2 regions of the Cohnella soli genome follow, and region 1 is predicted to be linked to the other one. Evidence: predicted binding sites of a transcription regulator. Region 1 holds the regulator's gene; the other holds the start of a gene.

Evidence for each region. Region 1 encodes CtsR, which represses protease genes until heat stress. Its sites were predicted from a motif close to ATGGTCAATAAAGGTCAAACA; they were not measured.
Region 2: clpP (ATP-dependent Clp endopeptidase proteolytic subunit ClpP) is a predicted target of CtsR. The motif match lies at 8,592-8,612, and genes of this name have one in related genera.

What each region holds. Positions count from the first base shown of each region.
Region 1 covers NZ_JBHSMI010000004.1:33,900-50,099, forward strand. The annotation lists gene disA (DNA integrity scanning diadenylate cyclase DisA) at 1-205, opposite strand, end outside; gene radA (DNA repair protein RadA) at 223-1,590, opposite strand; gene ACFPOF_RS02720 (polyprenyl synthetase family protein) at 1,675-2,586, opposite strand; gene ACFPOF_RS02725 (response regulator) at 2,603-3,235, opposite strand; gene ACFPOF_RS02730 (sensor histidine kinase) at 3,232-4,488, opposite strand; gene ACFPOF_RS02735 (sporulation histidine kinase inhibitor Sda) at 6,515-6,727, shown strand; gene sda (sporulation histidine kinase inhibitor Sda) at 6,815-7,078, shown strand; gene ACFPOF_RS02745 (hypothetical protein) at 7,179-7,682, opposite strand; gene ACFPOF_RS02750 (ATP-dependent Clp protease ATP-binding subunit) at 7,981-10,428, opposite strand; gene ACFPOF_RS02755 (protein arginine kinase) at 10,478-11,542, opposite strand; gene ACFPOF_RS02760 (UvrB/UvrC motif-containing protein) at 11,559-12,074, opposite strand; gene ACFPOF_RS02765 (CtsR family transcriptional regulator) at 12,108-12,569, opposite strand; gene ACFPOF_RS02770 (hypothetical protein) at 12,976-13,248, opposite strand; gene ACFPOF_RS02775 (GH116 family glycosyl hydrolase) at 13,270-14,253, opposite strand; gene ACFPOF_RS02780 (helix-turn-helix domain-containing protein) at 14,232-14,462, shown strand; gene ACFPOF_RS02785 (glycosyltransferase family 4 protein) at 14,502-15,668, opposite strand; gene ACFPOF_RS02790 (hypothetical protein) at 15,683-16,200, opposite strand, start outside.
Region 2 covers NZ_JBHSMI010000002.1:49,739-65,938, reverse strand. The annotation lists gene ACFPOF_RS00765 (SRPBCC family protein) at 37-519, opposite strand; gene eno (phosphopyruvate hydratase) at 707-1,999, opposite strand; gene gpmI (2,3-bisphosphoglycerate-independent phosphoglycerate mutase) at 2,051-3,586, opposite strand; gene tpiA (triose-phosphate isomerase) at 3,588-4,343, opposite strand; gene ACFPOF_RS00745 (phosphoglycerate kinase) at 4,354-5,535, opposite strand; gene gap (type I glyceraldehyde-3-phosphate dehydrogenase) at 6,038-7,048, opposite strand; gene ACFPOF_RS00735 (sugar-binding transcriptional regulator) at 7,173-8,195, opposite strand; tRNA gene ACFPOF_RS00730 (tRNA-Arg) at 8,439-8,513, shown strand; gene clpP (ATP-dependent Clp endopeptidase proteolytic subunit ClpP) at 8,687-9,271, shown strand; gene sda (sporulation histidine kinase inhibitor Sda) at 9,482-9,763, shown strand; gene ACFPOF_RS00715 (SIMPL domain-containing protein) at 9,947-10,714, opposite strand; gene ACFPOF_RS00710 (HPr family phosphocarrier protein) at 10,838-11,107, opposite strand; gene whiA (DNA-binding protein WhiA) at 11,210-12,145, opposite strand; gene ACFPOF_RS00700 (gluconeogenesis factor YvcK family protein) at 12,149-13,138, opposite strand; gene rapZ (RNase adapter RapZ) at 13,143-14,039, opposite strand; gene ACFPOF_RS00690 (ROK family glucokinase) at 14,149-15,102, opposite strand; gene trxB (thioredoxin-disulfide reductase) at 15,152-16,099, opposite strand; gene ACFPOF_RS00680 (tetratricopeptide repeat protein) at 16,150-16,200, opposite strand, start outside.

The DNA of each region.
Region 1 (16,200 bases):
AGCCGCCGTCGACGACTTCCATCACTTCCGGGCTATAGCCGACAACAATGAGCGCTCCCGTCTTCGCTCGCAACACGTTCTCCAATCCGTCACGGAAAGGGGTGCCAGGTGCGACCATCTGCAACAACAAATTCATTGTTCTCTCTTGCTGGTTGCGTTCTTTTTCTTTCGCGTCTTTAGGCTCTCTATCTTTATATTCCTTCACGATGTTTACGATACCCCCTATTCCAAAGCGGCTTTGAGCGCTTGGGCGACCGTCGTGACTCCAATAAGCTGAATATCTTTGGGCGGCTGCCATCCTTTCATGCTCGTCTCCGGCAAAATAACCCGTTTGAATCCAAGTTTTTGCGCTTCTTTGACCCGCTGTTCGGCACGAGAGACGGCTCTCACTTCCCCGGTCAGGCCTACCTCGCCGAAGATCGCGTCATACGGCTTCGTCGGCGCATCCTTGAAGCTTGATGCAAGGCTGACGATCGCAGCGAGATCCGCCGCCGGTTCGTCCAGCTTCACCCCGCCTGCCACGTTCAAGTAAGCATCCTGATTTTGCAGCAACATCCCCATCCGTTTCTCGAGCACGGCGATGACTAGCGACATGCGATGATGGTCGAATCCGGACGCCATACGCCGAGGCGACGGAAAATGCGTCGGGGCGACAAGCGCCTGCAGCTCGACCAGCATCGGCCTCGTCCCTTCCATGCTGGCAACGACCGTCGAGCCCGATACGCCAAGCGGCCTTTCCGACAGAAACAACTCGGACGGATTCGTCACTTCGCGCAGTCCTTCCTCCGCCATATCGAAGATGCCGATCTCGTTTGTCGAGCCGAAGCGGTTTTTAACCGCGCGAAGAATTCTATACGTATGATGTCTTTCTCCTTCAAAATAAAGCACGCAATCCACCATATGTTCAAGCAACCTTGGCCCCGCGATCGCGCCTTCCTTCGTCACGTGGCCGACAAGCACGGTCGCAACGCCGTTCACTTTCGATATTCTCATAAAGTGGGCGGTACATTCGCGGACTTGGGCAACACTGCCCGGCGCGGACGCGATTTCCGGCCGATAGACGGTCTGAATCGAATCGATGACGAGGAAGTCCGGTCCGACTTCGGTGATCGCTTCCTCGATTGTCTCGAGATTCGTTTCGCATAGCACATACAGCTTGTCGTTTAAGGCGCCGAGCCGATCGGCACGCAGTTTCGTCTGACGGACCGATTCCTCCCCCGAGACGTACAGCACTTTCAACCCTTTGTTCGAGAGCGAGTATGCGGTCTGTAGCAGGAGCGTCGACTTGCCGATGCCCGGATCCCCGCCGACGAGCAGCAAGGAACCGGGAACAAGTCCTCCGCCAAGCACCCGATTCAGCTCGGCCATCCCTGTCAGAATACGCGGTTCTTTCTTACTTTCTATATGTATGATCGGTTGGGCCTTTTCTTTCGCACGGTGCAACTCACTTCTGCCGACAATCGCCTTGACTTCCGTCTCGGTTTCCTCGACCATCGTGTTCCATTCGTTACAGCCCGGGCATTTGCCCATCCATTTCGGCGATTCGGTCCCGCACTCGGTGCAGGCGAATTTTGTTTTGACCTTAGCCATCCTGCACTCTCCCGCCCCATGTCGTTTCTACTGAGAAGTGTACCATTTTCGCGGCGGCTGAGAAACCCGATCTCCCAGTATGTCTTATACGTGGCCGAGCGTCAGTTCCTTCAACTTCTCTTTCCACGGGGAGACAGCCGGAATTAATTGCAGCAGCTCCTCCGCTCTTTCGGTGTATAGCCGCTGAATCACTTGCGAGTACTCGATGCATCCCGAATCGCGAATATACTGCATGCACTCCGACTTAGAACGCAGAAACTCCTCCTCTGAGATCTTGCCCTCGTAGTACTGGCTGATTGGAGGGAATTCCTCATGACTATCGACTAGCATGAACAATATCGGCAGCGTACGCTTCTTCTGCAGCAAATCGTTCTTCACGTCGTAGCGGATCACATCGTTGACGTCGTTCCCGATCTGGGCGATCATCCCGACGCATTCTGCCATTTCGTCTATTCGTTGCGTCGTCTCCCGCTCCAAGCCATCGACTAGCGAATAGCCCATACGGAAAGCAAGCCGGATGAGAGCTCCGGATTTTTGTCTTACCATTTCGACATAGTCCGCTTCCGTCACGACGGCGCCGCTCACATCCTTCTGCTGCCCTTCGATCGAACGCGCCAGCAGTTGGCCGATTTCGCCGAGCATGTCGGCATTTCCGATCTCCCGCCATTCGGACATCGCAACCGCGATGAAAGACAGAACGGCATTCAGCGCATACGCCTGCGGCCGCTGCATCCAAATCATTGAGGCGTTGTCCTGGTCCTGCACATCGTCCACGATATCCAAAGCCAGCATCAGCAATTCCGTCAAAGCCGCCGCCCGTTCGATCGCCGGTGACTCTCCTCCCAGCATCCCATGGACATAAGTCGTCATTGACGCCCATTTGAACTGTTCCTTGGCTTTCTCATTGATGCATTCTCGCATCAAATCTTTCATATCCCGACTCTGAAAATGGCGATCTGCCATGTCTAGCATTTGGCTCAGAAAGGCTTGATCCAATCCGTGACCCTCCCGACTATTCGCTATGATGCCTGCTTTGCACGAACTTCTCAATCGCCTGGTTCCGGTTTTGCACGCCCAGCTTGTCATAAATTCTCTTCAAATAATTATCGACCGAGCGCTTGCTGACGTGAATCGTATCCGCGATCTGCTCATACGTTGACCCTTGAACCATCAACGTCATCATGCGGATTTCCTCTTCCGTCAATAAGGCAACGTCTGAAGAGCCTGCCGGAAACAGCTTGATTTTGTAAAACACGTCCTGAGGCAACACGATATGATTTTCCTGAATGCAAGCTACCATATGTCGAAATGCCGATTCGCTCGTATCCTTCGAAATAATGCCGCTCACTCTCAGCTCCAGCAGCTTATAAACAAGATCAGATACGTCCACGCCGGTGAAGATGACGACGCGCACATGAGGATACATCGATTTGATCTGTTCGGTAACTTGCATCCCCGATTGGTCCGGGAGCTGAAAATCAAGAAAAACCCAGTCCGGCTCGTGTTCTTCGACAAGCTCCAGACTCTTTCTCCCATCATGCGCGACCCCGATAACTTCGATCTCTTCAATCTGTTCGAGCAACCGTTTCGTCGCCTGCGCCATTAAAGGATGATCATCAACAACGATAGCCTTGTACTTCTTCATCCTGCTGCCCTCTCCTTATTTATCGGGAAGTCCGCCATCAGTTTCATACCGTCCCCTTTGCTTGTGATCAGCCTCCAACGACCGTTCAGCGATAAAATCCGGCTCTTCATATATTCCACTCCAGATCGAGACCCGCCTATCTCTCTCGGCACAGCTTCGTTGACGTCAAAGCCGACACCATCGTCTTCGTAAGACAGCGTAAGGTGGGAACCCAATACGGTAATATCAATCTTGACCCGGGAGGCTTGCGAATGTTTCTTGGCATTGTTCAGCAGTTCTTGCACGATGCGGAACAGATGGCGCTTCATCTCCAAGTCGCAGCTTTCGATTAAGTACGAGGGCACAGCGTGAAACTCGATCTCGAATGGGGCGGAAACAATCTCAAGACCGATCTGCTTCTCGATTGTCATCACAAGGCCGATCTCCTGAAGCAGATACGGATGAAGCTCGAAGCAGCTCTGTCGAAGATTCATATTAATGACATCGATATATTCAACGATTCCTTTCATATGCGTTATCCCCTCAGCAGAGAAGACATTCCTCTCTATCAAAGAGTTGCATCTGCGCTTCAGGAAAAATAAATCCTGCATCGTCGTATCGTGAAGATCGACCGCGATACGCACCCGTTCTTTCTCCTGAAGTTCGAAGATCAGTTTGCGGAACCAAGCGAATTCCGCAGACGTCTCTTCAGACGGAATGTGTGCGGCGAGCTGTTCCAGCCTCGCTGTCATCTTGCGGATCAGATGCAGGTTTTCCAGACTGACGGATAAATACGAGATGATCAGATTCAGCCATTGCGTCTCTTCGAACCCCAGATGCGTATTCGTCTTCTTCTGCGCCAGAATCAAATAACAATCGTACTCTTCGTTACGGATGATTTCCCGGCGGAGATACGATGGATGCTCGGGCGATTCCGCTTCCGCCAGACGCCCCGCTTCACTTTCATCTATTTCGCCCACCATAACCATTTCCATTGAATCCTTGTACTTAAAAACAATAGCTCCTCCGAACACTTGCAACGTCTCTACAATGTCGAGAAGAATAATATCTTTCAGTTCTCTCAAGCTGGAGATCAGCCCGAGATTTTTGGCGATCTTCTTCAGAGATTGCTGCAACCGGTACTTCCTCGGGAATATGACACGTTCCAGCTTCGTCGTAAAATATTCGAGAGCGTACAAAGTGAACGACATCAGCACGACAAGAAGCAGGAAAATGACAAGAAGCCGATTAGGTTCGGCATCAGCTGGAAACATCAGCGCGACCACCCCAACAACAATGCCGCTCGGCACAAGCGAAAGTGTTGTTGTCAGCATGAAGCGGCGAATGACCAGGTCTATGTCGTACAGTTTCTTGGAAGCTAGCAGGTAGGTGAACGACAAGGGGAAGAACAGTACGGCCAAGCTGGTATAAAATGACGCTGCAAAGAGTTTCCCAAATAATATACTTGGTAAAAAGGATAAACAGATTAATGGCGTAAATGACAAAACTAAAGATACCAGTATCATTCTAATGATAATTCGTATTTCCGTACTTTCTTTGCGATACTTCAAATACATCCTTATCAAGAATACGATATTGCATAAAATGCTTAAAACAAAAAATGAAATGCAATTTAAGTATATATAGCCAAAAATATGTTGAACGATATTAGCTGACATTAATAACGTAAAATGAGCCCCGAAGACCACGACTACAAATGCATACATGAGATAGACGACCCGTTTTCGAATCGAACCTCCGCTTTTATTTTCAAAGAAAACTATGAAAAAGTGCAACAGAATGACTGGAATCAACATAACAGAAGACATAATAAATATCTTTCCTAAGGCGTCCCCTCGAATCGAAGCTACCAAACTCATAAACGCTCCGCCCATCGACAGAAATAATAGTGCTAAGTAGTTGGCCGATCGAATATGCGACATTCGTTTATATAATACAGCGGCGACTACAAAACATATTGTTTCGCCCGCTAATGCCAAGTAATCATAGCTAGACAAGAGAGCATCCTTCACAATGTCGATTCTAAATTCGGCCCCAGCTCTAAGGTAGACAATCGATTTCGCCCCTTCAACCGTTTTCCACTTCATAACGGATGGAAATTGATTTGCTCGCTGTCCGTCCACTTCAACGATTTCATCGCCGACTTTGACCTCATTTTTTGTTAGAGCATTATTACTATTCTCATACACGTAAGCAACGATCCACTGGCTTTCCTTTTTTTGCAGATCAAGTCCGATATATGGGCGATCGAAAATTACATATAAATACCAAGTTTGAAGCAATATGAAAGTGACAAGAAACAAGACGAAAAATAATTTCTTGTTCATTCGACAAACTTCTCCTTTTCACGAAATTTTATGGTATAAAAGACTTAGCACTATGAAATTAATTCTAAAAGAGGGCGAGGGTTACCAATGTCAGAAGTCGTATGGTCCCCAGCATTACACGATGTAATTAAGCAATTCAAAAGCCAGGGCATTAAGGCTAACAAGATGCACAATTTGCTTCCGCAGGAGAAAAGCGTAGTCGAACGCTTGACGAAAGACAAAACGCAATACCAAGCTAGTCCCAAAACCACTTGGGCCTAATGTTGCCCTCAAGCCTAATCAAAGAGATCCCTCACCATAGGCGGTCTCTTTTTATTTGCATCCCTCCAGATTTCCCATCAACAACTTTTGCATTTCCCTTACATTAAATGGGTGGGAACTTCTTCGCCGATAGTGTTACCTTCACGACTTGCATTCTTGGCAGTGCATTGCTATGCGTATAAACGTAAGATACGACCCAATGATTTTCTACTTTTTCAATTCTGCTCCCGCATATGGACAACTGAATATAACGCGTATTAAAGGGAGATGGCTGCTGATGTCAGAAGTCGTATGGTCCCCCGCTTCACACGATGTAATTAAAAGTTCAATAATCAGAGCAATGAAAGGGCAACGTACAGTTGAAGTTTGATGAAAGGCAAAGAGCAATATCAACAAACTGGTCCCCAAGGATTATGGGCCTAGCTTCGCCCCAAGATCCTTCAAAAAGAGATTGCCTGAAAATACAGGCAGTCTCTTTTTTTATGCACCATCCCCTAGCAGCCTATAGACATTGTGCAAATTCGCTTTGCATCATTCTTTCGTCAAAATGTACCAGAAATGGGCTGTTCCGTCTCGATAATTGGCGTAAGATAATCATATACTACTTTAACATTTTTTACCTTGAATGAATAGAAATTCTGATAACGGAAATTGTGGATTGGAACTCAAACGAAAGACATGGGGAATGTTGATGAACACACTTACCAACGATCAACTGCTGGAATGCTATTTAACCGCAACAACACTGATGCTGGATCAAGATTTCATAGAACTTCTTCTGATCGAAATCCAAAAGCGGGACATCGAATTTCCAATTACGCCCCCTGCTGCATTCCTACCGCCTTCGCTTACACATGAAAGCACGTCAATTTTACATGAAAACGCACTAGAAATGAGATGCTGAGCCTAGTAATTCGACTTAAGATTATCACATACTACTTTAACGGATTTTCCCTAAAAACTACGGAATCGGAAGGCGTGAAATCTGAATATGGAGCGCCCGAATCGCTCGGTTGCCCGGAAGCATTGGGTTTGGCCCGGAAGAAAAAACGCGGGAAATGCACGAGAGTTGGAATTCAGAAGAAAGACGTGGGACATGTTGTTGCACACACTGAGCGACGAAGCGCTGCTAGAAAGCTATTTCTCTGCAATCAAGCTTAACCTCAAGGAAGAATTCATCGACCTTTTGCTAGGCGAAATTCACAAACGCGGTATTGATATCACGATTCTTTCCACCAATATAGCACCACTTTAACCACCTTGCTACTCTCCTACAAAAATCGAACGCCCCCTCAGTCCGGGAAACCGGATCAAGGGGGCCTAATTTGTTATCTGAATAAAAGGAATTCGTAGACTTATGCTTGGATAGCCGTTTTCAATAGTTCAATGTCCCTTTTCATAGACAGTTGTTCGCGGTACAGCACTTCGATGCTTGCGGCTTGGGAATGAAACTGGTAGAACACCCGACGCTCCAATTCCTCATTCTGCTCCGCTATCATGTTTTTAATGGAGACGGTTGTCCCGATCAATTGGGCATACATCTCTTTATGGCTGTTCAGCCGCTTACCGAATGCCTGCTGTTCCTTATGCATTTTTTCCATATCTGTCTGGAGCGTCTCGACATCTGTCTTGAGCTTCTGCACATCTGTCTTGAGAATCTCAACATCTGCCTTGAGCTTCTGCACGTCTGCCTTGAGCGTCTGCACGTCTGTCTTGAGCGTCTGGACATCTGCCTTGAGCTCCTGCACATCCGTCTTAAGCGTACGGATCTCTGCATGGACATGCTGGAACTCCTCGTTGACTTCTGTTCTGAAGTTGCGCAACTCAACGAGAATCAAGTCCAACGTAGCCTGGCTCATGTTTCGTTCCTCCTCCGGGTTATGAAATGGCACTTAGTAACTGTATTTCTGCCGTATCAAATGCCGACCTGCGGACCGGGTCCCGGAGGCATGAGGAACGTAATGTGACAATATTATAGCATATCCGAAAGCGTACATGGCCACTTACCCATACGAAACATAATGATATTATCACAGCACAACGGCACGGAATCGGTAGGCGCAAAAAGGCCACGCAATCACCGCCGCATTGGCAGTAATCGCGCAGCCTTGGAAGCTGCATGCATTGTTTTGTTATCGTCCTGAAAGACGACCTAGCTTACGCTTTCGTCAGCTCGATCTCGCCCTTCTGCCGGACGATGAGCCCGCCTTCCGATTCGTCGATGACGAGCGAATGGCCTTTGGCGATCTTGCCGAGCAGCAGTTCTTCGGACAGACGGTCCTCGATATGCTTCTGGATCGCACGACGCAGCGGACGAGCGCCGTATTGCGGATCGTAGCCTTCTTTGGCAAGGAACGCTTTAGCCGCTTCGGTCAGTTCGAACGTGACGTTGTGCTCGGCGAGGCGTTTGCGCAAGTCGTCGGCCATCAGCGTGACGATCTCGGCGATGTGCTCTTCGTTCAGCGGGTGGAAAACAATCGATTCGTCGATCCGGTTCAGGAACTCCGGACGGAACGATTTTTTCAGCTCCGCAAGCACTTTATCTTTCATGTTCTGATAGTCTTTGCCCGCATCTTGCGCAGCCGTGAAGCCCAAAGTCGAGTTCTTCTTGATCTGCTCTGCGCCGACGTTAGACGTCATGATGATCAGTGTGTTGCGGAAGTCGACGGAACGACCTTTGGAATCGGTCAAACGACCATCCTCAAGCACTTGAAGCAAAATGTTGAACACTTCCGGATGGGCTTTCTCGATCTCGTCGAGCAGCACGACCGAATACGGCTTGCGACGTACTTTCTCGGTCAACTGACCGCCTTCGTCGTAACCGACGTATCCCGGAGGCGCTCCGACGAGACGCGATGTGGAGTGCTTCTCCATATACTCCGACATGTCGATGCGGATGACCGCATTCTCGTCGCCGAACATCGCTTCTGCGATGGCGCGAGCGAGCTCCGTCTTACCGACGCCCGTTGGACCAAGGAAAATAAACGAACCCATCGGACGTTTCGGATCTTTCAGACCGGCACGGGATCGACGGATGGCGCGAGATACCGCTTTAACCGCTTCGTCTTGGCCGATGACGCGATCATGCAGAATGCTTTCCATCTTGAGCAAGCGTTCCGTCTCTTCTTCAGCCAGCTTGCTAACCGGAATGCCGGTCCAGCTTGCGACGACTTGGGCGATATCCTCCGGCGTTACCTCGGAATCGGTGCGGCCTTGCTTTTCTTTCCACAGGTTTTTCGTATGGTCGAGCTCTTCGCGGATCTTCTGCTCGGTGTCGCGAAGGGCGGCCGCTTTCTCGAATTCCTGACTTTGGACAGCAGCGTCCTTCTCTTTACGGATGTCTTCAAGACGTGTCTCAAGCTGCTTCAAGTTAGGCGGTACAGTGTACGAATTCAGCCTGACTTTGGAGCCTGCTTCGTCGATCAAATCGATCGCTTTGTCCGGCAGGAACCGATCCGGAATGTAACGATCGGACAGTTTGACCGCGGCTTCGATGGCATCGTCGGTAATTTTCACGCGGTGATGCGCTTCGTAACGGTCGCGCAAGCCGAGCAAGATTCGGACCGCTTCTTCAGGCGTCGGCTGATCGACCGTAATCGGTTGGAATCGGCGCTCCAGCGCGGCGTCTTTCTCGATATATTTGCGGTATTCGTCCAACGTCGTCGCGCCGATGCACTGCAATTCGCCGCGGGCTAAAGCCGGCTTCAGAATGTTAGAGGCATCGATCGCGCCTTCCGCGCCTCCCGCTCCGATCAACGTATGCAACTCGTCGATGAAGAGAATGACATTACCCGCTTGACGGATTTCATCCATGATTTTTTTCAACCGGTCTTCGAATTCGCCCCGGTATTTCGTGCCGGCGACGACCGAGCCCATGTCGAGCGTCATGACGCGTTTGTCGCGAAGCGTCTCGGGAATCTCGTTAGCAACGATCTTCTGCGCGAGACCTTCGGCGATCGCAGTCTTGCCGACGCCTGGTTCACCGATAAGAACAGGGTTGTTCTTCGTCCGGCGAGACAGTACCTGGATCACGCGCTCGATTTCTTTCGAACGGCCGATGACCGGGTCGATATTGCCGTCGCGAGCGCTTGCCGTCAAGTCGCGAGCCAAGCCGTCGAGCGTCGGCGTGCTGACGTTCGAAGAAGGGCCATGGTTCTGCGACGAGCTCTCGTTGCTGCCAAGCAGCTGCAACACTTGCTGGCGTGCTTTATTTAAGCTGATGCCCAGGTTGTTCAAGACGCGGGCGGCGACGCCTTCGCCTTCGCGAATGAGTCCGAGAAGAATATGTTCCGTGCCCACGTACGTATGACCTAATTTACGCGCTTCGTCCATCGACAGCTCGATGACTTTTTTCGCCCGCGGCGTATAAGCAATGTTCGTCGGTTGTTCTTGGCCGCGTCCGATCAGCGATTCGACTTCGTCCTGGATTTTCTCCAAGCCGAGACCGAGCGCGATAAGTGCTTTAGCCGCAATGCTTTCCCCTTCCCGGATCAATCCGAGCAGGATATGTTCCGTGCCGATATTATTGTGTCCCAAACGCACCGCTTCTTCCTGAGCCAAAGCCAACACCTTCTGCGCACGTTCCGTAAATCTTCCAAACATCATGAGACACACCTCCAAAGTGAACTGGATCCTTAAATTTAGAATAAAACATTTATGAAATAGTTGCCAGTCGCGAGCGGATCATTTCCGCTCTGGACCGGTCACGATCTTCCGCATTCATCGCATCCCCATAAGTCATTTGCAGGGAACCCGGCTGTGTCGTGACGAGCAATTCGTTCAGAACGAGGCCGTCAACTTCCGGAAGCAGGTCAAGATGAACGCCGAGCCGGATGTCGGACAACCGTTGAGCCGCTTCTTTCGAATCGATAATGATCGCCTGCGAGAGAATGCCGTACGATCGCCGTATCCTGTCCTCCACGCGCAGCCGGGACTCGGATAATAGCTTACTCCGGGCCGAGCGCTCATGTTCGATCATTTGCCTTGCAACCTGGAATAAATTTTCAATAATCTCCTGTTCCGACTGCCCGAGCGTAATCTGATTCGACACCTGGAACAGGTTGCCCGTCGCTTCGCTGCCTTCGCCGTACAGTCCTCGTACCGCAAGACCGACTTGCGTGACGGCAGACAAAATCCGGTTGATCTGCCCCGTCATGACGAGAGCGGGTAGATGCATCATTACGGAAGCCCGAATGCCGGTGCCGACGTTCGTCGGGCAACTCGTTAAGTAACCATGCTTCTCGTCAAAAGCATAATCGACCTGCTCCTCGAAAATATCGTCGATTTTACTGGCAGAATCCCATGCTTCGCGGATCTGGAACCCGGAGCCAAGGCATTGAATGCGAAGATGATCTTCCTCATTAATCATGACGCTGACGTCCTCATGCGGACTAAGGATCAGCGCTCCGTTGCGCGATTCGTTCGCAAGGTTCGGGCTGATCAGATGCTTCTCGACAAGTACAAGCTTCTCAAGCTCAGTCAACTCGCTCAGTTTGATCTGCTCGATCTTGCCCAAACCGTTCAGCCGCCCGTTATCTGCAACTGCGAGCAACTGCTCCATCGCGGAGTTCGATTGCTCGGGATTCGCCATCAGCGGGAACGGCAAGTTCCGGATATTACGGGCAATACGGACCCTGCTGCTGATGACAACATCGGAATCAGGCCCCGTTCCGTTCATCCACTGGCTTAACGCCGTCGTTACGTGTTTTCGTTTCGGCATCTTTCGTTCCCGCCCTTCAGCCGCTCATTTCTTTCTCAAGCTCGCGAATCCGATCCCGCAATTGCGCCGCTGTTTCGAAATCCTCCCGTTCAATCCGGCTTACCATTTCCTTCTTCAGCCGATCGATCTCCCGTTTGGTCTTCAACTTGCCTCCGGCCCGCTTCGGTACTTTGCCGACATGTACGGTGTTACCGTGCACTCTCTTCAATAGCGGATCAAGCCGTTCGGAAAATTGCTTGTAACAATGACTGCAGCCGAACCGGCCGATTTTGCTGAATTGAGCGTATGTCATGCCGCACGTCTCGCATTTCACCGTCGGCTGGGGTTTAGCGACAGATCCGGCGGACATCGTCTCAAAGTCGAGTAAGCCCGACAGCAAGTTATGGATGGAAAATCCGCTGGAAGTGCCGGGGATGAGCTCCCCTTTTTCCCTGGCGCACGACTCGCAAATGTGCAGTTCGGCCTTCTCTCCGTTCACGATTTTCGTAAAATGAAGCGTGGCCGGCCGTTCGCCGCATTCCTGGCATTGCATCGGTTGATCCGCCTCCTTTCGAAAGTCCATTGCCTATTTGCCAAGAAGGGCAACAAGTATTGCTTTCACGAGCTTGGCGCGTATTTCGTCCCTTAGCGGAAGCTTCAGCGTCAGCACCTCTCGGGATACTGCCGCCTTCAGCAAGATCGCCTCCCGCGGGGTAATAAACTGGGCCTGCTCTAGCTGGTAGAACAGCCCTTCCGCGGCGGTTTGGTCAATCTGATCGCCGACCGTTTGCTGGATATGATGCTGTACCGTCTCAAGAGAAGGCAAGTCAACCCGTTGAATCCGGATGTATCCGCCGCCCCCACGCTTGCTTTCCACGAGATACCCTTTCTCCATGGTGAATCGGGTGCTGATGACGTAATTGATCTGCGACGGCACGCAACTGAACTTGTCAGCTAAATCGCTGCGCTGAATTTCGACGGACCCTTCGGAACTGTTATGCAAAATCTGCTTTAGGTAGTGTTCGATAAGATCGGTAATGTTACGCAAGATTTTTCTAACCTCCGATCCGTTTCTGACTTTGACTTTCTTTGACTATAATCTCATTATACGCCGTTTTCTGAAAAATGCAAACGTTGTTCGCTACTGATTTGCGTCTTTGTCTTGTTGTAAAAAAGGCATCTGTTTCAAGACTTTTCCCACGGCTGGGATTTTTAATTGCACAAACGGCATTTGTTTTCTTCACTTGGCCGGTTTTGATGCAAATAGGCCGAAATAAATGACTTTCTTGCAATTGATTTCCCAAAATTCAGGAAAACGCTGAAATGAGTTGTATGCTTTACACTTAGACGACTAGACGGCACTTCGCTTCTTTTGGATACCGGGTGGCCAAATTCTCCGCAAAACTTATATCGTGAGCACAAAACAAGGGCTGCCCCTTAGTCACTTTCATGACTTATGGGGCAGCCCCTTCTGTATATGCTTGAAGCAAGGAATAACTCGCCATCGATCGGGCATAGTTGCTGCCGCATTCGATCTCGTTCCACGGATTGCGTTTCTCGCCGTCGTAACGATCCCGAATTGCTTGCACGATCGACAATCCCTCTTCGACGAATCCTTCTTGAATCATATGAGAGGCCGCCTGATACTCGAAGCCCGTCATCGTCTCCGAATTATAAGTGAGCGGAATCGCGGGCTTGTACGTCCCTTCCGGCCATGTGCAGATCACGAGGCCGCCCTCGTCGTTCAGCTAATACAACCGCCAGGTATTCGCTTCACCGCGCATGCTGGCCTTGAAATTATGCCGGTACAAGGCGCCCAAAGCCGAACGAGTCTGTTCTCTATCAAAAACCTCGCCGATTCCGCATAAATTCGCATGCCACTGAGCGAGAACTTGATCGATGGCGCAGCCGCCCGCGATCTGATACTTGATTTCGCCCAATTCCTTGTTCCAGAAGGTATTACAGGTGTCCTCATCGAATTGCTCCAGCAAAGATTTGTCCGTCAAATCCACTTGTTGGACGTAGTATTCGCCGTTAAAGAGATATTCGTCGACCCATTTCTTACCTTTGCGGAAAATGCTTTCGAACTCCTCCGAAGTCTCTCCTTCTCCTAGGTAATCAGCCATTTCGGCCCCAGCCTTGAGGGCGGCCAGATAAAAGCCGTTTAACCACGAATTCGGGCCGAACAGTTCCATATCCAACGTGTGATGCTGTCGCCCAGTGAGAACGCCCGTCTTTCCCGGATCCCACCGATCTTCGTTGCTGTCTGACCATGCATAGCTTATAGACCTCTTAATCGCCGGCCAGACCGATTTCAACCATTCCGTGTCGCCTGATATTTTCCAATCCCGATAAGCTTTAATGACGCCGCCAAATTGACCATCCGCGCAAACGCAGTCCATTCTTTCCCGTCCGATCGGCAGCATCAACCGAAACGCCATTTTGCCGTCGTCCCGTTGGTTGTATTTGAAATCCAAGTCGCGCATGCTGCGTTCGAGACGGGGGAACAAGAACGGAACCGCATATGCGTAATTCCACACGTGCGTGCAAGACCCCTCGCAGCAGCCTACATCCTCGATACAGCCTTCGAAACCGTACAAGGATCCGTCAGTCAGACGTAGCACCGTCGGCGATTTGAGCACGGACAAGTTCGCGGATACCGCCTCCTTAACCACTTCCGGCACAGTGGAGGAAAATAATGCTTCTTTGAATGCAAGCGTATCTTCAAGCAATCGATCCCAATGAGCTAGAGCGTACTTTGATTAAACTGCGCATTCAACATGCTGCGGAACTGTTAAGAGATGGCGTATCCTTGCAGAAAACGAGCGAATATTGCGGATTCGCCGACATTCATCATTTTTCCAAGACATTTAAGTCCGAAATGGGCATCGCGCCGGGACACTACAAGAGAACCTCCGCCTCCGACATGGCCCCGAACTGACATCCCTCGCACGCCAAAAAGCGCCCGCAGCCGAGCGCTTCATACGTTCCATAACTTCTCCAGCCTCTCTCGCATCGCTCGCCCCGACGCCTCCGGCGAGAACGATTCGCGTATCGTCTCCCGTCCTCTTCGCGCGATGGCTGTCCGCCACTCATCGTCATAGACGACTCGTTTCATCAGATGCGCCGCATGTTCGATGTCCGGCTCCGCCCAAAGCTGATGCGCCTTATAAGGCCCGAAATCCTGACCGACCCGGACAAGACGATGGCGAACCGCCCCGCTATTATCCGGCGTCATAAAATCGGTATTGCCCGACCAGTTCGTTCCGATGACGGGTTTGCCCATGATCATCGCTTCTGCGAGCGGTAAGCCAAACCCTTCCGACCGATGCAGCGACACATAACAATCGCAGCAACGCATCAACTGCTGCACGTCGTCCCGACTCATGACGCGGTCGATAATCCGCACGTGCGGCAGCCCTGCCGCCTCCCGCTTCAGATTATCGATCTCTGCCCGCTGCGGATTGTTCATTTTGATAACGAGCCCAGCAGGAATCCCGTAACGAACGACCGCCGCGCGGTAAGCCGCCAAGACGGCTTGCGGGTTTTTGCGCGCGGAGTAGCTGTATGTGTCGTACATGCACAGGAACAGAAACTTTCGCTCCGGCAAGCCGAACCGCGCACGCTCAGCCAGAACCGGCTCCGGTTCGCGAACGCCGTGCGGAATCGTCGCAACCGGAACCGGAGACTTGTCGGCGACGCTTCGTCGGATAAATTCTGTCGGCACCCATACCTCATTCAGGTGGCGGAACCCTTCCGCATACAACGCGGGAAATTCCGGCAGCTCCCAATGCCAATAACCGATATTGACGCGCCCCGCGAACCATTGCTCTCCGAGCTCCGCATAAGCGACAGGCATCTGGTCCGCGTTAATATGGAACAGGTTAACGGCGTACTCCGGCTTATTCGTCTCCCGATGCGCCCATGATCGGTCTTCGCTGCGCGACATGTTGCCCCCAGCGAAATTCAATATTGCGAACGGAATGTCGCAAGCTTCCAACGCGCGGGCCGCCAGCCGGCACGACTCGCCGATGCCCATCTCGTAACGAGCGTATCCGATCAGATTAACGCCGCGCGCCATGCCTGCTCCCGTGCCGGTGCCGGTGCCTGCGCCCGTATCCACGCCCGCGCCTTCTTCAATCGCCATCCGTCCTCACTCTCCTATCCGCCCATCGAATCCAGAACAGGATTCCACACGATCGGATCGACGCCGTATTCCATCGGGACGAACGTCCGCGCCCATGTCATCAAGCCGTGCCTGCTTCCGCCTGTCGGATCAGGGAACAGTCGTTGCAGGTCGACGCGGATATCGTAAATTTCCTTCAGCAAGCGCGGAATTCGGCCGCTCAAGCTCATCGGCGCAAACAACCACAAGTAAAAACCGTGAGGCGTCAACGTGGAGAAAGGATTACCGAACACTTGCGACGCTCCTATCTTCCGGTACACTTCCCTTGCAATCGCAGGAATGACGATTCCGTTATCGAAATAATGGTACGCATACCGCCAGCCCGCCGTCTTCGCGTATCCGTTCAACGTCAATCGCGCGAGATAGTCCCGGAACAAGCCGAGCAAGTCAGGCGCATGCCGCCATTGAAACCTCGTCTGATGCTTCGAGATGACGGACAAGTCTGCCGAGAATCCGCTGAAGTGATAGAAGGTCAGCGGACGTCCTCCGACTT
Region 2 (16,200 bases), on a different contig from region 1:
TCACTCCCAAAATACTCCCAAGCCGGTCGGGGTCATTCATCCGGCCGCTGCCCCGCGTCTCCGTATCAATTCCCGCTCAAGACTCTCGAGACCTTTTTCCATCGCCCAGTAATGATTCGATCTGAATATCGGCTTTAGCACCGGAGACAGCAATTTAAGCAGCAATCTCTCAGCATTGACGTACCAATCGAATCGTACATTCACGTATTCCCCGTCCTGCTCGAACTTCCAAGTGCCATGGCCGGCCAAGTCCCCGGATGCCTTAAGCGACAAGGAATATGGCGCGTTTTCAGCCGTTTTGCAGGACCTCCAGCGCAGCTTGTAAGGCAGCTTGCCTTTCGAGAGGATAGCGTACACCTCGTTCCCCGTCTCCCTGTCGGTACCTGCTGTCTGAATATCCAAATAGACGTCCGGCCACCAGCGCTGATAATCCTTGAAATTGGAGCATACGTCGTAGACTTCTCGAATGTCTCCCTTGATCCGCCATTCCGTTGGCATACAATACTCATTTGCACCCATCGTTTTCCTCCCGCTCTTGATATCATGACTTGCCTGGTGATCTGCACCGCCACCTCGACCATACCTATTTTTTAAGATAACAGCGCTCACTCCCAAAATACTCCCAAGGAACACGAAAAAAAGACCGAACCATGCGTCGATCGCAATGGTCCGGCCTTTCGGCTCCGGTGGTTCCCGGTATGGAAGCTTACTTGAAGTTCTTAAGGTTGTAGAACGCTTTTTTGCCCGCGTAGGAAGCCGTCGTTCCCAGCTTGTCTTCGATGCGGAGCAGTTGGTTGTATTTCGCCACGCGATCGGAACGGGAAGGTGCGCCCGTCTTGATCTGACCCGCGTTCGTAGCGACAGCGATGTCGGCGATCGTGCTGTCTTCGGACTCGCCGGAGCGATGGGAAATAACAGCCGTGTAGCCGGCGCGTTGCGCCATCTCGATGGCGTCGAACGTCTCGGTCAAGGAACCGATTTGGTTAACTTTAACGAGGATGGAGTTGCCGATGCCGTCTTCGATGCCTTTGGACAGACGCTCGGTGTTCGTTACGAACAGATCGTCGCCGACCAGTTGGATTTTGCCGCCCAATTTCTCGGTGAGCAGTTTCCAGCCTTCCCAATCGTCTTCGGAGCAGCCGTCTTCGATCGTGATGATCGGATATTTGTCGGCCCAGCTAGCGAGCAAGTCAACGAACTCTGCAGGCGTGTACGATTTGCCTTCGCCTTCGAGGTGGTATTTGCCGTCTTTGAAAAACTCGGTGGAAGCAACGTCCATGCCGAGGAATACGTCAACGCCCGGTTTGTAGCCGGCTTTCTCGATCGCAACGAGAATGGTGGAGAGCGCTTCTTCGTTGGAAGCGAAGTTCGGAGCGAAGCCGCCTTCGTCGCCCACTGCCGTGTTCAAGCCTTTGTCTTTCAGAACGGATTTCAGTGCGTGGAAAATTTCCGCGCCCGTACGAAGAGCTTCAGCGAAAGTAGGAGCGCCAACAGGCAGAACCATGAATTCTTGCACGTCGACGTTGTTGTCCGCGTGAGCGCCGCCGTTGATGATGTTCATCATTGGCACAGGCAATTTCTTGGAGTTGAATCCGCCCAGGTAAGCGTACAAAGGCACGTCCAATGCTTCGGCAGCCGCGCGAGCAACAGCGATGGACACTGCGAGGATCGCATTAGCGCCCAATTTTGCTTTGTTCGGCGTGCCGTCCAGCGCGATCATTTTGTTGTCGATCTCGACTTGATCAAGCGCGTCGTAACCGATGATCTCGGGCGCGATGATCGCGTTCACGTTCTCGACCGCTTTCAGTACGCCTTTGCCCAGGTAACGGCCTTTGTCGCCGTCGCGAAGCTCTACCGCTTCGTATGCGCCGGTGGATGCGCCGGATGGCACGATCGCGCGGCCAAGAGCACCGGATTCCAAACGAACTTCGACTTCAACCGTCGGGTTGCCGCGGGAGTCAAGCACCTCGCGTGCGTAAACGTCAGTAATGATCGTCATGAGTAACACTCCTTAATGGGGTTTAAGTTTAATGTGCTATCGGCCGGAGCGTTAGACGATTAACGTCTTGCCCGTCATTTGCTCAGGCTGAGGCAGTTGCATAAGCGTTAGAAGCGTCGGCGCAACGTCCGCCAAAATGCCGCCTTCGCGCAGCGAGTGACCCGATTGCGTAACGATGCACGGAACCGGATTCGTCGTATGCGCCGTAAACGGACGTTCGTTATCGTCGATAACCATGTCCGCATTGCCGTGGTCGGCGATAATGACGCACACTCCGCCTTTGCCCGTGACCGCTTCGACGACTTTACCGAGGCATTCATCCGTCGCTTCGACCGCTTTGATCGTCGGCTCCAGCATGCCGGAGTGGCCGACCATGTCGCAGTTGGCGAAGTTCAATATGATTGCATCGTGATGGTCGCCCTCAATCTCCTTCAAGAGCGCGTCCGTCACTTCGTAGATGCTCATCTCCGGCTGCAGGTCGTACGTGGCGACCTTCGGCGAATTGATGAGAATACGCGTCTCGCCATCCAGCACGTGATCGCGCCCGCCGCTGAAGAAAAACGTAACGTGCGGATACTTCTCCGTCTCCGCGATACGAAGCTGCTTCTTGCCGTGCTGCACGAGCACTTCGCCGAACGTATTGTCCAGCTCTTTAGGCTTATACGCGACAAAACCGCCTACGGTTTCCGCGAACAGCGTCATGCAGACGAAATACAAGTTTTTCGGGAAACGATCGCCGCGATCGAAACCGCGGAAATCCTCGTTCGTGAATACGTTCGACAATTGAATCGCGCGGTCCGGACGGAAATTAAAGAATATAACCGAGTCTTCCGTTTCAACCAGTCCGACCGGTTTGCCGTCCGCACCGACGATAACCGTCGGTACGACGAACTCGTCAAATACGGATTTCTCGTAAGATTCCTTTACCGCTGCAATCGGATCGATCGCCGTTGGGCCGTCTCCATACACCATAGCACGGTACGATTTCTCGACACGGTCCCATCGCTTGTCGCGGTCCATCGCATAATAACGGCCCTGAACCGTCGCGATGCGGCCGACGCCGACTTCCTCGATTTTTTTCTGCAGATCGGTCAGGTAGCCTACTGCGCTATCCGGAGAAACGTCGCGGCCGTCAAGGAACGCATGAACGTACACGTCGTTCAGGCCTTCCTTCTTGGCCAGATCCAGCAGTGCGAACAAATGCGCAATGTGGCTGTGCACGCCGCCGTCCGACAAAAGGCCATACAGGTGGAGCTTCTTGCTGTTATCTTTTGCATGCTTCACAGCGCCGAGAAGCGTTGAGTTTTCGAAAAAATCTTTGTCGCGGATCGATTTGGAAATGCGGGTCAAGTCCTGATACACGATACGACCGGCGCCGATGTTCAAGTGACCGACTTCGGAGTTGCCCATCTGGCCCTCCGGAAGTCCGACCGCTTCGCCGCTCGCCGTTAGCGTCGTATGCGGGTACGTGTTCCATAGCCGGTCGAAATTCGGCTTGTTCGCTTGCGCGACGGCGTTGCCGTGCGTGTTTCCGCGAAGACCGAAACCGTCGAGGATAATGAGCGCTACCGGTTTAGGTGCAGTCATCTTACTTCGCCCCTTCGACAAGCGCTACGTACGAAGCCGGCTCCAAGCTCGCGCCGCCGACAAGGGCACCGTCGATGTCGGATTGGCCGAGGTATTCGGCAACCGTGTTAGGCTTCACGCTTCCGCCGTATTGAATACGTACTTTCGCCGCAGCTTCCTCGCCGAATTGCTTGGCGACAACGCCGCGAATGTAGGAGATCGTCTCGTTCGCTTCCGCGGACGTCGACGATTTGCCCGTACCGATCGCCCAGATCGGTTCGTAAGCGATAACCGTAGTCGCAACTTGCTCAGCCGTCAAACCGGCAAGTGCGCCTTCCGTTTGCACACGAACAACATCGTTCGTCGTGCCCGCTTCGCGCTCTTCAAGCTTCTCACCGACGCAGACGATCGGTACGATGCCGTGGCGGAACGCAGCGTGAGCTTTCTTGTTCACGATCTCGTCCGTCTCGCCAAAATATTGACGGCGTTCGGAGTGACCGATGATGACATAATGAACGCCGAGGTCTTTTAGGAACACCCCGCTAATTTCGCCCGTGTATGCGCCGCTATCTTCGAAGTGCAAGTTTTGCGCGCCGACTTTGATCGACGTGCCTTTAACCGCTTCGACAAGAGCCGGCAGCGCCGTGAACGGCGCGCAGATGACGCTTTCTACGCCTGCGACTTCTGCTTTGCCTTTCACTTCGGAGACGAAAGCCGTCGCTTCGCCGACCGTCTTGAACATTTTCCAGTTGCCCGCAATAATCGGAGTTCTGCTCATAGTCTCACCTCTATTTGTCGTTCAGGGCTACGACGCCCGGAAGTTGTTTGCCTTCCATGAATTCCAGGGAAGCGCCGCCGCCCGTGGAGATGTGGTTCATTTTATCGGCCAGGTGGAACTTCTCAGCCGCAGCAGCGGAGTCGCCGCCGCCGATAACCGTGTAAGCCGCCGTGTCAGCGCATGCTTGCGCAACCGCGCGCGTACCGTTGGAGAAATCGTCGACTTCGAATACGCCCATCGGTCCATTCCATACGACTAACTTGGAGTTCTTAATGACCTCCGCGTAGATTTCACGCGTTTTCGGTCCGATGTCAACGCCTTCCTTGTTCGCCGGAATGCCGTCGATGCCGACGATATCCATGTTGACAGCCGACTTAAAATCTTCGGAAACGACGATATCGACCGGAAGGAGGAACGTTTTGCCGAGCTTCTTCGCCTTTTCCTTGAACTCGAGAACGAGGTCCAGCTTGGAGTTGTCGCAAAGCGACAAACCGATCTCATGACCTTCCGCCTTGAAGAACGTATAGGAAAGTCCGCCGCCGATGATGATATTGTCCGCGATCTCGATCATTTTGTTGATAACGTCGATCTTGTCCTTAACCTTCGAACCGCCCACGATTGCCGTAAACGGACGCTCAGGGTTGTTCAACGCTTTGCCAAGCACGTCCAACTCTTTCTCCATCAACAAGCCGGAGACAGCCGGAATGTGGTGCGCGATGCCTTCCGTCGAAGCATGAGCGCGGTGCGCAGCGCCGAACGCGTCATTCACGAACAGATCCGCAAGCGAAGCGAATGCTTTCGCCAATTCAACGTCGTTGCTCTCCTCGCCCGGGTGGAACCGCACGTTCTCAAGCACAAGCACGTCTCCGTCCTTAAGCGCATCAACTTGCGCTTGCACGCTTGCGCCAACCACTTCATCCGCTTTCGCAACCGGCTTGCCGAGCAATTCGGACAAACGGGCAACAGCAGGCGTCAGACGCAACTCTTCGACAACTTCGCCTTTCGGACGGCCGAGGTGGCTCGCCAAAATGACTTTCGCGCCCTTCTCGATCAAGTATTTGATCGTAGGCAGCGTCTCGCGAATACGCGTGTCGTCCGTAATGGCGCCATTCTCGAGCGGCACGTTAAAATCAACCCGGACAAATACTTTCTTCCCTGCAACATCGACGTCTCTAACGCTTTTCTTGTTCAAGAGTCAAACCTCCTAGGGGATGCTTGGTTGTATGTCTCCGGGCGCAAAGCTAGGCTCCAAGCTAATGGAGCCTTGCTCTATGTCCTTATGTGTATATCGGTACTTCGAGCGGCGCGAGTCAGCGCGCGGAAGTGCAACGCCCTTGACCTTGCACTTGAACTTCGCACTTCAAGCGGCGCAGACAGCGCACAGAAGTGCTAAGCCCTTGACCTTGCACGATGAGCGGCGCCAGTCAACGCGGAATCGTGCACGCATTTGCTTCGGACTCGCAGCGCGCGCAATCGCGCGAATCGAATCCCCCGCCCGCTCCTAAGTAAAGCGTAGTCCCGGTTTGCGAAGCAAATCCGGGACGTAGCGATCTATGCACATTGTAACCCCCACCCGCTCGTCGGTCGATCATACGGCAATTTGCGGGTGTCCGGAGGGCGCGGCCCTTTGGGGTCCCCCTTCCTGGAGGAAGGGGGATTTAGGGGGATGGTCGAAATTTCTTCGAAGAAGAAACTTAAAGACCTTTAGAAGCGATGAAGGCAGCCAAATCCACAACGCGGTTGGAATAGCCCCACTCGTTGTCATACCAGGAAACGACTTTAACCATGTTGCCTTCGACGACCATCGTTGACTGTGCGTCGATCGTGGAAGAAGCCGGATCGCCGTTGTAGTCGCTCGAAACGAGCGGCTCATCGGAGTAGTTAAGGATGCCTTTCAGCGGACCTTCTGCAGCAGCTTTCAGAGCCGCATTGATTTCTTCAACTGTTACGTTGGATTTCACTTCAGCAACGAGATCCGTTACCGAAACGTTTTTCGTCGGAACGCGGAACGACATGCCGTTCAGTTTGCCTTTCAATTCCGGCAATACGAGGCCGATCGCTTTCGCTGCGCCCGTGGAAGAAGGTATGATATTTTCTGCGGCAGCGCGAGCGCGGCGCAGGTCTTTGTGCGGCAAGTCAAGCACTTGCTGGTCGTTCGTATAGGAGTGGATCGTCGTCATCATGCCTTTAACGATGCCGAATTGGTCGTTCAATACTTTCGTGAACGGAGCCAAGCAGTTCGTCGTGCAAGAAGCGTTGGAGATGATCGTGTGAGCAGCTGGATCATATTTATCTTCGTTGACGCCCAAAACGATCGTGATGTCTTCGTTCGAAGCAGGAGCGGAAATAATGACTTTTTTGGCGCCGCCTTTGAGGTGCAGCTCGGCTTTTTCTTTCGCCGTGAAAATGCCCGTGGATTCGACGACGATTTCCGCGCCAACGGAAGCCCAAGGGAGGTTGCCCGGATCGCGTTCTGCGAACACTTTGATCGTTTTTCCGTTGACGATAAGAGCGCCTTCGCCCACTTCAACGGTGCCGTTCAGACGACCATGCGTAGTGTCATATTTCAGCAGATGAGCCAGCGTGCTGACGTCCGTCAAGTCATTGACCGCTACGATTTCTACGTTCGGGTTGTTGAGGGATGCGCGGAAAACGTTACGTCCGATACGTCCAAATCCGTTAATACCCACTTTTACTGCTGCCATGGTTGGTTCCTCCTTGGAATTAAAGCTTTTTTATATGTCAGGCGCCAAAGCGCCGAGACCTCGTTACCTAATAGGATTACCCGTTATTCGAGCTTGAAACTGCATCTGATCGCTTCGCTGCGAATCATACGTGCTTTAATGCCTCGGCAGCCGCCGCTTCGTCCGTCACTAGAACGTCGTCGTGACCGAATCTCATAACCGAAGCGATCGCTTCTCCCTTGCTTCGACCGCCCGCGATGCCGATGACCAATCCAGCCGACTCGATATCGTCAAGCCTGAGCCCCGCCGTCGCCATCCGATGCACGACCTTCCCCGCCCGGTCAAAATAGTACCCGAACGCTTCCGCCAGCGCACCGTCTTTCGCAAGCTCATCTTTCGTTTCTTCGCTGAGCTTCCTTCTACTCGCCATTGTGATCGCGTCTCCGATACCATGAACGACGATTCTCGCGCCGCGGATCATATCGACCACTTCGCGAACGTTAGGCTCCTGCATGATCGTCTGATAGGCTTCTTCGCTCAGATGATCAGGCACATGGAGCATTCGATAACGCGCTCCGGCTCTCTTGGCTAGCTCCGCAGCGATCGTGTTCGCCTGATAATCGACGCTCTCGCCCAAGCCGCCTCTTGCAGGCACGAACCAGTTGTCTTTCCATTGCGATGGATTGGAAAATTGCGATGCCATCCGAGCCATCGTCGACCCGCCCATAACGGCTACGACATCCCCCGACGATAGGCTCTCACGCAGTACGCGGCTGCCGGCCCTGCCAAGTTCCATCTTCGTATGCTCCGATTCGTCCGAATCCCCGGATACGATAATGACCCGCTTCAATCCGAACGCCTCGCGCAGTCGATCTTCCATGTCCGATAATCCAAACAGTTCCTTGACGATCGGCTCCATCTCTTCGACTAGCTGTTTACCGCTCGCGCTCAGCGTCATGCCGGAAGGCGCCATATCAAGCAACCCTTGCGCACGCAGAAGTTCGAGCTCGGCCCGCAACACCCGCTCCGTCATGTCGACGCTTGCGGCTAACGTACGTCTGCCGATCATCCCCGCCAAACCGATACGATGAAGAATGTCGTACCTCTTCTCCATCACTTGCAAGATGTCGGGCAACAGCTTTTTCTGAATATCAACGATTTTTCGCATAGTTCCCGCTTTTCCTCCCGAGACCGGATGGCTTTTGCCGGCTTCGATGCGAATGTTGTGGCGACTTCGATTGATTGGGACCTAAAATGTCCCGCATAAACCTTTTTAGTCCCACCCTTATTTTAGCTAAATTTCGTCTTTCGCGCAAGTATTGCCGTACACGAAAATTACAAATTTAAAAACACCGTAAACCCTTGCATTCTAACCATCTGCGGAGTATAATAATTTTTGCTGTATTAGCGAGCGCCCGTGGTCCAACGGATATGACGCAGCCCTCCGAAGGCTGAGATTGAGGTTCGATTCCTCACGGGCGCGCCAACTTTTATCATTGAACTTAACCCGACCATGACATATGGTCGGGTTTTATTTTTTTGCTAGCAGCCACGCCCAAACATCTCTTTGACTTTCTTTGACTTTTGTTCGAAGATTCGCTATGATAAGAAAACCGCAAGCGATTCATAAGATAAACAATTATGAGGAGGGACGCCACCATGAGTTTCGTACCAATGGTTGTCGAGCAAACCAATCGAGGAGAACGGGCTTACGATATTTATTCCCGGCTGCTCAAAGACCGCATTATTTTCCTCGGAACGCAGGTTAACGATGTTGTTGCCAACTCAATCATCGCCCAATTGCTTTTCTTGGCGGCCGAAGATCCCGAGAAAGACATCCACCTGTACATCAACAGCCCCGGCGGCTCCATCACGGCGGGTATGGCTATTTACGATACGATGCAATTCATTAAGCCGGACGTTTCCACCATCTGCGTCGGTATGGCCGCTTCGATGGGAGCGTTCTTGCTAGCAGCAGGCGCCAAAGGCAAACGGTTCGCGCTTCCGAACAGCGAAGTGATGATTCATCAGCCGCTCGGCGGAGCTGAAGGTCAAGCAAGCGATATCGAAATTCGCGCGCGCCGCATCTTGAAGCTTCGCGACAAGTTAAACGGTATCTTGTCCGAACGCACCGGCCAACCGCTGGAACGTATTGAGAAAGACACCGACCGCGACAACTTCATGGAAGCCGAAGTCGCCTGCGAGTACGGATTGATTGACAAGGTCATCGACAAAGTGAACTAAATGCGTCAAACTCCGACTCCCCCAGCGGGATGTCGGAGTTTTTTTGTAGGTAACCCCCCTATATCACACTCCCCCTCTTGTGTCAACAAAAATTCAAAACTTTGAATGCCCCCTCTTCGGCTTTAACAATTCATGATATGCTATTTCCAGAGGTTATTCCAATTGCAACCAGTTATAGCGATCTCCTAGGAAACCTAGAGGAGGGAATTTATGTCTAACCGAGCCTATCCGTATTTAGTGAATACCACTTCCGAGAACCTTTCGTCTTCCGTGCCTTCGCGCAGCTACTACGAACGCGAACACGACACCCATATCGACATGATTGCAGCCCGCCGACTCAGCGACAAAGCATCGTTGCTTCGCCCGCTGAAGGATGAGCATCTGCTCGAGGTTTATCGTGAAGCCAAGAAAATGAATCTTTCCGCTGAATTCATCGAACTGCTTGAAGAAGCGCTTTCCATTCGGCAAATGCATCAGTACAAAGAAGCTTAATCTGCTCAGAACTTGCAAGCTTTGCCATGGAACGCCCCCGGCAACCGGGGGCGTTTTTGTTTCGCCTCAGATCATATTCCGGCCATATAACCCCAATAAAAAATGAGTTGCCTGAATGCCGCTACGAAGCGGCATTCGGGCAACTCATGTGATTAAAGGTAATACGCGATAAACTGACCTCGTTTACTGCATTTCGTACTGCACTGTCACTTGCGCGCTGATCTCGATTTGTCCGGTCTGCACTGAAGTCGCCGCTGGAGCCGCCGACATTTTCGCCATCGAGTCGAACATGGCGCCTGGGTAAGGGATCGGGCTGGTGCCTGAATCGCTCTGCACAACGTTGATGACACCTTTGAGTTGCCGCTTCGAAGACGTGGCGAGCACTCCGGCTTTGGCAGCGGCGTTGTCCATCGCCTTCTTGAGCGCATCAAGCTCATATTGCTCCCGCTTCTCGGTCGAGAACTGCACGCCGTTGACGCGATTGGCACCGGCAGTCGTTAAAGCATCGAGCAGATTGCCGATTTCCGTCAGCTTGCGGTAAGACACCTGGATGGAGTGAACGGCAACGTAACCTTTCAGCACCTGTCCGTCTTTCTCTGTGTAGTTGTACTCGGGTTGCACGTCAAAACCAGTTGTCTGCACGTCTTTCTTGTCGATGCCATACTTCTCGTACAACACTTTCTCGACGCCCGCGAATTTGGCCGCATTCGCTTGCTGGGCATCCGTCGCTTTCGCTCCGCGCGTCTCTACCGCCACGTTTACGTAAGCGATGTCCGGATTTGCTTTAATCGATCCACTAGCGCCAACCGTAATCGTGTAAGGTGTCGCCCCCGATGCCGCCGCCGTTTCCGCCGAAGCCACGTTGCCCACTCCCCTTCCGAATCCGATCCAAGCCACCGTCAACACCATCGCTGCGGCTACAGCCCCTTGCAACCATACGCGTCCTTTCAAACGAAACAACCACCCTTCGCTTGTTATCATGCATTATATCTGACGTGCCTGACTAAACAATTGTTTTAAAATATTGTCCAAAAACGCAAAAAGCTCCCATCGGGAGCTCCATGCTACGGTTGCTTATTGGTTTTCGAGTTCTTCTTTGCTGACCAACTGGACTAAAGCGGTTACAGCCTGCTCTGCGTCCGAACCTTCCGCGCTTATCGCGACTTCCGTACCGGAGCTGATCGCCAAACTCATTATGCCCATAATGCTCTTCGCGTTTACTTTCTTTTCATCCTTCTCCACGAAGACGTCAGAGGAGAATTTATTGGCTTCTTGCACGAATAGTGCCGCCGGTCTGGCGTGAAGTCCCGTTTTAAGCCGAACGACTACCGGCTGTCTCGTCATGGACCGGATACCCCCTATCTTTGTTCGTCCCGCGCGTCGGGACCCCCGAGCTACAGTTTCCAACCTATTATAACACTTAAGTGAACAAATACGCCATACGGATTATGCCCCGCCATTCCGGATTTTTTCCGCCCATTCGTCGAGCTTCCGGAGTCGATGGTTCACGCCCGACTTGCTGACCTGCCCTTTCAGCAGGTCGCCGACTTCTTTCAGATTAATATCCGGATGCTGCAGTCGAATTTCCGCGACTTCCCGCAATTTGTCCGGCAAGTTGTTCAAACCAACTTCTTTCTGAAGCAACTTGATGTTATCGATCTGCCGCACGGCCGCCCCGATTGTTTTATTCAAGTTCGCCGTCTCGCAGTTGACGATTCGATTAACGGAATTGCGCATGTCCCGCATGATGCGAACATCCTCGAATTTGAACAACGCCTGATGCGCGCCAATAATGTTCAGAAATTCGATGATCTTCTCGCCTTCTTTAATATAAAGAATAAAGCCCTTCTTCCGCTCAATGAATCTGGCGTTCAAGTTGAACTTGTTCGCCAGCTCGACGAGCGCCTGGCAATGCTCTTCGTACATCGACGCAATCTCCAGATGGTACGAGGAACCTTCCGGATTGTTCACCGAGCCGCCGGCCAGGAACGCCCCGCGAAGATAAGCTTTCTTGCAGCACGGCTTGCGGACCAGATTTTTGTCGATGCTCGGATGAAATAGGAATCCTTCGGAGACGATCGACAAATCGTTCAAAATATTTTCCGCGCCCGCCGGCACCCTCACAACATACACATTGTTTTTTTTCAGCCTCATTTTCTTCCGCACAAGCAATTCGGTCACGACTGTAAAATGCTTCTTCAGAAGGGTGTATATCCGACGTGAAATCGCGGCATTCTCGGTGGCGATGTCGAGGATCACCCGTCTGTTCGACAGGGAGATCGTTCCGTTCATGCGGATAAGCGCGGATAGTTCCGCCCGCTGGCAGCACTCCTCCGCGTCGAGCATCGTTAATTCCTTTTTCGTCAGCGCCGCAAACGACATGTCTTATTCCCCCTTTCGCAGCATCCAATCTTCGACCAGATGATAAATATGATCGCTTAATTTCGCAGCATCATGACGCAAATATGTCCTGAAAAGCACAAGAGTATCCGCGATGACTTTGTAACCGCGTTTTGTCACTTCCTCCAAGTCCAGATGGACTGCGGTGGAGCCCTTCTCGGCGTACAAGTCTTGTACTTGCGGCGGTATCTCCCCATCGTTCACGATGACATAATCGAATAAATGATGACCAATATGCGCATGTACGGCAGCAAGATGGTCGCTGACCGAATAGTTGTCCGTTTCGCCCGGCTGAGTCATGACGTTGCAGATAAACATCTTCACCGCTTGCGATTGCACGATCGCCTCGGCCAGCTTGGGTACGATCAAGTTCGGAAGAATGCTTGTGTACAAGCTGCCAGGCCCGATCAGAATCGCATCTGCATCTTGAATGGCTTGCACTGCCTCAGGCAGCGGCTCAACGTCAGCAGGTTCCAAAAACACTTTGCGGATCGCTAGCCCCGATTTCGGAATCGTCGATTCGCCGACGACAATCGACCCGTCCTCCATCTCTGCCTTTAGGACGATTGCATGGTTCGCCGCCGGCAGTACGCGACCGCGTACCGCGAATATGCGGCTAAGCTCCGTAATCCCCGTCACGAAATCGCCCGTAATGTCAGTCATCGCCGCCAGAATGAGATTTCCCAAGCTGTGTCCAGCTAAGCCGGTTCCGGAATTGAACCGGTATTTTAGCACTTCATACAGCAGCGGCTCCGTGTCTGCGAGCGCAGACAAAACGTTGCGAATGTCACCCGGTGGAGGAATTTGCAATTCTTCCCGCAAAATCCCCGAGCTGCCACCATCGTCCGCTACAGTAACAATCGCCGTAATGTCGAGCGGCTTCTGCTTTAATCCTCGTAACATGACGGACAACCCCGTACCTCCGCCGATGACGACGATACGTGGTTTACGACTCAGCGTTTGTCGCTCTTTCATCCCTTCACCTCGGATCCGCCCGGTCGCGATCGGAATCGCGGTGGCTCACTCTCACCTTTTCGGTATCGCTGGATCCAAGCATGCGTCCCAAATATTCCGCAAGCGCAACGGAACGGTGCTTGCCGCCCGTACAACCGATCCCGATCACGACTTGGCTTTTGCCTTCCTTGTGGTAGAGAGGGATCAAATATTGGAGCATGTCGAGAAGCTTTGTCAAGAACGTCTGCGTCTCCGGCCATTTCATGACATAGTCGTATACTTCAGGATCTACACCCGTTTTTGGTCGAAGACTCTCGACATAGTGCGGGTTCGGAAGAAAACGAACGTCGAAAATCAAATCCGCATCGATCGGAACACCGTACTTGAAACCAAATGAAGTAACATTGATATTGATATGATTCCGGTCCATGTTCGTGAACCGGCCCATGATTTTCTCCTTGAGCGCCGCTGGCTTTAAGTTGCTCGTATCAATGACTTGCGTCGCCCAGCCCTTCAAGTCTTCCAGAAGCTTACGCTCCGAATGGATGCCTTCGAGAGGCAAACCTTCCGGCGCGAGCGGATGCCTTCTGCGACTTTCCTTGTACCGTTGCACGAGAACGGAATCAGTCGCATCCAGGAACAAGATCTCGTAGTGGAACGTATAGTGCTCGCGAATATGACTTAGCGATTCGGACAACGCTGTAAAAAACTCTCGTCCTCGCAAGTCGATAACAAGCGCAATCTTCGCGATCCTTCCCTGGGATTGCTCTATCAGTTCCGCAAACTTCGGAATTAGCACGGGGGGCAAATTATCGACGCAGAAAAAGCCTAAATCCTCCAGGCTTTGTACTGCGATCGTTTTCCCCGCGCCCGACATTCCGGTAATGATAACAAGCGTCGGTTGCATTACGATCGAATCCATGCCCATTCCTCCCCGGTAACAAACGACGGCTGTACGATAGATGAATCATCCGAAATAAGAGACGCCCGCTCCGCGATTAAGAGCAGCGGTGCCGGGCGCCTGTTTCATGTTATGCGCGAAGGAACAATCCTGCCGCGCCCACGATTCCGGCATTATTGCCAAGCTCTGCAGCAACGATCTCGACGCCAATACGCGCCCTGTCCGGTGTCAGCTTGTCGAACACTTCGCGAATTTGCTCAAACAAATACTCGCCGGCCTTGCTAACCCCGCCGCCAAGAATAAATCGTTGCGGGTTAACGACGACGGCTACAACAGACATCGACTTGCCCAAGTAGAACGCTGCCCGTGCGACGATACGCTGCGCGGCTTCGTCGCCGGCTTTCGCTGCGTCGAACACGTCCTTCGCCGTCAGTTCGCCCTCTACCAGGCTGAGCGTCGTCCGATCGCCCCGAGCAACGGCGTCCTTCGCCATACGAATAATGCCGGTAGCCGACGATACGGTTTCCAAGCAGCCCATCTTGCTGCAGCCGCATTGGATCGCTTCGAGATCAGCCACGATCGCTAAGTGGCCAAGTTCTCCTGCCATACCCGAGAAACCCTCGATCAACCGATTGTTCAAAATAATGCCGCCGCCGACCCCGGTACCGAGCGTGTAGCAGACGCAGTTGGCGACGCCTTTGCCCGCGCCTCCCCAAGCTTCGCCGAGCGCAGCCACGTTGGCGTCGTTATTGATCTTGATCGGCTTTCCGATCTTCTCTTCCATCATTTTCTTTACCGGAACGTCACGGAAGGGAAGGTTCGGCGAGAAATCGATGATTCCCTCCGGAATATTGAGGAATCCGGCGATGCCGATACCGACACCCGCGACAGCTTCCCATTCCGGAGTTCCCGGAGGAACGAGCTCCTTGACGTAGGACGCAATATTGGACAGCACGGCATCGGCCCCATCCGCAGCCTGTGTCGGTCCTTCGAATGTGCGAACCAGCTCTCCCGCCGAATTACATAAACCTACTTTGATGGCGGTACCGCCCAAATCCACGCCTACATACAACGATTCTGACATTTTTGTCGACACCTCATAAGAAATTAATGATGTTTAATAAACTGGAAAGTTACAGCGTCTGGCTCCAATCATGAACGGCGGAGTTTTCCAGAAATTTCTCGCAATCGAGCGCAGCCATGCAGCCGCTGCCCGCCGCCGTGATCGCTTGGCGATACTTGTGGTCCTGCACGTCGCCGCAAGCGAATACACCCGGCACGTTCGTCTCCGTCGAGCCCGGCTTCACCTTAATGTAGCCGAGTTCGTCCGTCTCGATCTGGCCATCCAAAAACTTCGTGTTCGGCGTATGGCCGATCGCGACGAACAACCCTTGCGTATCGAGAATCTCTTCTTCTCCGGTCACGTTGTTGCGCACTTTAAGTCCGGTAACTCCGTGATCTCCTGCGATGACTTCAACCGGCGTCTTATTAAGACCCCACAAAATTTTGTTGTTCTCACGTGCGCGGTCTTGCATGATCTTCGATGCCCGCATCTCGTCTCGACGATGGACAAGCGTAACCTCGGATGCAAATCGCGTAAGGAAATTTGCCTCTTCCATCGCCGAGTCGCCGCCGCCGACAACGATGATTTTTTTACCCCGGAAGAAGAACCCGTCGCATGTGGCACATGTGCTGACGCCCCGTCCAACATTGTCCCGCTCTCCGGGAATTCCCATATACTTCGCGGAAGCGCCCGTGGAAATAATGATCGTCTCCGCCTGGAGCGTCTCGCCGCCTTCTAGGCTAAGGGTGAACGGCCGCTTCGACATGTCGACCGCGTTGATCCAGCCGGTACGGAACTCCGCGCCGAAGCGTTCTGCCTGCTTGCGCATGTTCGCCATCAAATCCGGCCCCATAATGCCTTCCGGGAAGCCTGGGAAGTTCTCGACTTCAGTCGTTGTCGTCAACTGGCCGCCTGGCTCCGGCCCTTCGATGACGAGCGGATTCAAGTTTGCTCTTGCCAAGTAAATTGCTGCCGTCAGTCCTGCAGGACCAGTGCCGATTACGATTGATTTATGCACGTTTTGCTCCTCCTTGTTGCGCAACGCATAATGCAGATTGCGGAATATTCTCAATTAAACGAAGGCGTCGTCAAATCCAGCTTCTCACGAATGCCGCAAGC